2 regions of the Syntrophomonas sp. UBA5494 genome follow, and region 2 is predicted to be linked to the other one. Evidence: predicted binding sites of a transcription regulator. Region 2 holds the regulator's gene; the other holds the start of a gene.
The links. The regulator CtsR, encoded in region 2, represses protease genes until heat stress. The targets are predictions, from matches to a motif close to AAGGTCAANNAAGGTCAAAT.
Positions count from the first base shown of each region.

Region 1: a site for CtsR is predicted at 1,442-1,461, ahead of dnaK (molecular chaperone DnaK). Genes of this name have one in related genera too.

Region 1 is NZ_DIPG01000056.1:15,861-18,332, reverse strand. Features, by position in the region: gene dnaK (molecular chaperone DnaK) at 1-1,296, opposite strand, end outside; gene B3W37_RS06600 (peptidoglycan D,D-transpeptidase FtsI family protein) at 1,502-2,472, opposite strand, start outside.
Region 2 is NZ_DIPG01000038.1:75,541-78,012, reverse strand. Features, by position in the region: gene B3W37_RS04145 (protein arginine kinase) at 1-443, opposite strand, end outside; gene B3W37_RS04140 (UvrB/UvrC motif-containing protein) at 457-969, opposite strand; gene B3W37_RS04135 (CtsR family transcriptional regulator) at 983-1,420, opposite strand; gene pilM (pilus assembly protein PilM) at 1,860-2,472, opposite strand, start outside.

The sequences.
Region 1 (2,472 bases), on a different contig from region 2:
ATGGATATCAACCGCGGGCTGATTATCATCGGCAGTGGAAAATACTTCACTGCGGCGCACCGGAATGGTGGTATTGCGCTCAATGATGCGGGTCATGATACCGCCCATGGTTTCCACCCCCAGGGATAAGGGGGTCACATCCAGTAAGACCACGTCCTTGACCTCACCGGACAATACCCCGGCCTGAATGGCTGCTCCCACCGCTACAACCTCGTCGGGATTTACGCTCATGTTGGGCTTTTTTCCGGTGAGTTCTTCAACCAGCTTTTGCACCACCGGCACCCGGGTAGAACCGCCCACCAGAATGACCTCGTCAATATCCGGGGCGTTTAGCCTGGCATCTGCCAGAGCCGATTTAATGGGCTGGCGCAGTCTTTCAACCAGGTCGTGCACCAGATCTTCAAATTTTGCCCGGGTCAATTTTATATCCAGGTGTTTGGGTCCATCGGCATCCGCGGTAATAAACGGCAGACTAACCTGGGTCTCCAATACGCTGGAAAGTTCTACTTTGGCCTTTTCCGCCGCTTCAGTCAAGCGCTGCAGACTCTGTTTGTCTTTCCTCAGGTCGATGCCGTAATCCTTTTTGAATTCCTCCGCCAGCCAATCCACGATAGCCTTGTCAAAATTGTCTCCTCCCAGATGAGTGTCCCCATTAGTGGATTTCACTTCAAAAACCCCGTCCCCGACCTCCAGGATGGACACGTCAAAAGTCCCGCCGCCCAGGTCAAAGACCAGTATGGTTTCATTAGTCTTCTTTTCCAAACCATAGGCCAGGGCGGCAGCGGTCGGTTCATTTATTATTCTCAAAACATTTAACCCCGCGATTTTTCCGGCGTCTTTGGTAGCCTGGCGCTGGGCGTCGTTAAAGTAAGCCGGTACGGTGATAACCGCATCGACCACCTTTTCTCCCAAGTAATTGGAAGCATCCTCCGCCAGCTTGCTCAATATCATTGCGGAAATCTCTTCCGCAGCATAGAATTTGTCATCAACCTTGAATCGAACCGCATCAGCCGGCCCCGCGCTAACCTGGTAGGGCACCAGCTTGCGCTCGTCTTCAACCTCTTTAAAACGCCGTCCGATAAATCTTTTTACCGAGTAAAAGGTCTTTTCAGGATTCAAGGCTCCTTGGCGCTTGGCAACCTGTCCCACCAGGCGGCCTTTTCCCTCTTTAAAAGCAACTACCGAAGGTGTTGTTCTAGATCCTTCGGCATTTATTATAACCGTGGGGCTCCCCCCCTCAATCACTGCGACAACGGAGTTGGTCGTACCCAGGTCAATTCCAACTGCTTTGGCCATTACTATACACCTCCTCAAGTAAATCATGAGCCAAACTCATATTGAAATATAAATATGGTATTTTTCATCCGGCTGGGTGAAGCAGCCTTAAATCAGTCACCAGCTTTCCTAATATCTGTCTTTTATTATAATATGCACCTTATTAATAGTCAATAAAGGTCAAAGCAATTTATTTACATATTCCGTCCTGATACGCAGCGGGTTTTTAATAGTAATTCATCATTCCCTGTACGATGTCGCGGAACACCGGGGCAGCGTCTTTGCTGCCGCTTTCACCGTCTTCAGCCAGAACCACGATAGCAAAGCGGGGTTCAGCGGCGGGGAAGTATCCGCCAAACCAAGCGTTGAGTATTTCACGGGGAGGGGTGGTACTATTATCAATTGTGCCGGTCTGACTGGTACCGGTTTTCCCTGCAATTGGCACTTCCTGCATGGCGGCGCTCTGGCCGCTCCCTTCTGTAATCACTTTTTCCATCATCTGCCGCATCACGGCGGCAGTTTCCAGGCTGATTACTTTTTGCTTGGATTGATCAGGCCAGACTTCTGTGCTGCCATACTGATCTACGCTGTAGCGCACCAGGGAAGGCGCTTTCCAGAAACCCTCATCGGCGATCGTCGCAATCATGGAGGTCAATTGCAATGGAGTGAGCATCACCCCTTTTTGCCCCACACAAGCATTCCCCAGTGCGGCAGGTCCGGCTTCAATATTCACATAGCTGTAATCAGTGTCAGCCACATAACCTTGAAGGGTTTCATCAGTGAGGTGGAACCGCTCCACATATTTCATTAAATTGTTTCTGCCCAAAGCTTCCCCGACCGCTATAAAACTGGGATTACAGGAACGCGTAAATGCAGTGGTCAGATCAATCCGGCCATGACCTTCTTTTTTCAGACAGGAAATGGACACCTGAGAATTAAAATCGTAGGCCCCATCGCATTCAAAATAATCGTCAACGGTGACGGCTCCTTCTTCTAAAGCTGCTGCGGCTACCAGTATTTTAAAGATGGAGCCGGGGTGATACCTGCTTAAGGCCCGGTTGGTAAGGGTGCTATAAGGGTCGCTGGCTATTATCAGGCTGATATCATCGTAGGGATTGAAACCGGGCCTGCTGGCCATGGCTAAAACCTGGCGGGTTTCGATGTCCATCACCACCACCGCCCCGCGGTCCACGTGCC
Region 2 (2,472 bases):
AGCATCTGCACTGCATCATTGCATCTTTCCAGGTCAAAGCCCGGCAACAGGCCTTGTATTCTCAGGTGATCCTCTTCATTGATCATTATGGACCGTGAACCGTCTTCATTAACCAGCAAGCCCCGATAACTGTCATTGAAGTGAGCGTGCTGAGGACTGATCAAGTGCTTTTCCATCAGTATCTGGCGGTCCAGTTCAGAGAGCTGGTCAAAGGTCACCCCCTGCAGGGACCGCAAGGGCTCATATTCACTCTGGGAGCAAGCCTGCTTTACCAGATCTATGACTTTTTTTCCGGTTTGTTCATTCAACAGATGCGGAAAAGGGACAACATCGAGATTTCGGGCCAGCCTGACCCGGCTGCTTATGGCTACATCCGTTTCGGGTCCGGCGGAACTGTCCATCCAACCAACATGAGTGCTATACAATAAAGAATCAATACCCATCTGGATGTCACCTCTAATCCAGCTTTTTTTCAATTTCTTTTAATGCATCCCTAATTTCAGCGGCTTTCTCATAATCCTCTGCCAAAATCGCGGACTGCAACTGCTCCTTTAAGTCTTCAACCTGCCGTTTTATCCTGGTCTTTTCTCCGCTGCGCAGCGGTATTTTGCCGGTATGCTGGCTATTGCCGTGAATCCTCTTCAGTGCTGATTCCAGCTCATCCTCAAAAGCCTGATAGCAGTTCGGGCATCCCAGTTTACCAGTGTTGCGTATATCCATAAACCTGACCCCGCAATTCTGGCAGGTAGCCTGTGTGGTGGGATTGGCCAAACCCGCACCTTGCAGGGCTTGATTTCCGCCCAAAAATCCTCCCAGCAGGTTAGGGATGTTGAACTGGCTGGGATCAAACATCAAGGCGCCTTTTTTGGCTGCGCACGATGGGCATAAATGCATTTCGCTCTTCTGCCCATTGTACATTTCGGTTAAATGGACTGTAGCCGGTTTTTGTTTACATTCATCGCACTGCATAATCTATAGCCTCCTAGTCGGTCTGCAAGCCGGAATATCGGGCCATGGCCTCAACCAGCTTGGATAAAACCAGATGTCGCTGTTCTTTGGAAAGATCCATAAAAAGAGTAAACAATAAGTCCTGGAGCAAGCGGGCTTCAGATTCTCCCAGATGCTGGTCCTCCTTTAAATGAGCAATCAGGTCCTTTATATCAGCCTGCACCCGGCCGCAACTACCGGCATCTGATTTAACGCGGGTAATGCGCACAAAGCCCTTGCCGCCGCGTCTGCTTTCAGTGATATAGCCGTCTTTATAGCTGAAGCGGGTGGACAATACATAAGTCACCTGCGAGGGCACACATGAAAAGGTTTCAGCCAACTCGGCCCGCTGTATTTCTATCTGCTGAAGATCACTGCGGTTGATCAACACCTTAATATATTGTTCGATTCGGTCAGTTATGCTTCTTCTCAAGGCCAGATCCCCTTTGACTATTATTGACCTTTAAGTTTATTTTAATAATAAAATAGAGAAAAGTAAACGAAAATCCTTTTATTAGAAAGACTGATAATTTTCGCTCCGGCCAAACTCCCTTTTTAGCGTTAAGTTAAAAACAGGCTCTGGCCTGAAGTATGAGCGTCCCTTGGTGTTAAAGCGGTTATTGCCGTTTATACTTAAGCATTCCAAACTGGTGGTGTGGCTAGTGCTAAACCTATTGTTGCCGTTCGAAGGGCAAAATAGCAAAAACGCCCCTGTCCTTTGCCGGACTATCAGCCATAAACGGGCGGGCTGCCTCTGCAGAGCCGTTTTTACCGGCAGTATGACAGTACAAAGCTGGCTTTTGCAGAAACAAGAAAGGGAGTCCTTGTATTAAAGGATTCCCTTAAGCAGCTGAACGAGTATATAAAAAGTTCTACTCTTCCCAGAATACTTCGATGCGGTCTCCAGCCTTGATGGGGGTAGTAAAACCGGCCTCACTCCCGTTAACTTTCAACACCAGCCTGGCGTTGAGGTTAGGATTCAAGCCATAAACCTGAAATATATCGCTCAAAATGGCACTGCTGATGCTGTGATCCAGACTGATGGTGCTTCCGTCGATCAACTCCGCGGTTGTAGGGGCCGGTTTTCCGTCCATCAGTATGCCGGCTCCCGGGGCGTTTATCACCAGTTCCTCATCATTTACGTAAACCCGCAACCGGCATGCATCAGTATCTTCCAGGATCTCTTGCAGAATCGGATGGGGCGGCAAGAGAGTGTACGTCACCTCAGCCTCCCAGGGGACCACATCATCGAGCTGAGCAGGTTGACCATTGACTTCCACCTTGATGGGAAGCCATAGTATTTGCTTATCTTCGTTCCCCAGGACAAAAGCATAAGACCTCGACTGCAGCTGGTATTCTGGAACCCCGGCTTCCTGCAAAATGTATTTCAGGGAGTTGGCTGGCTGAAAATCCACCCGGGCACGGTCGGGGATTTCGAATCCGGGACTGGCAACTTCCCGGCCATTAACAGTTATCAACGGTTTG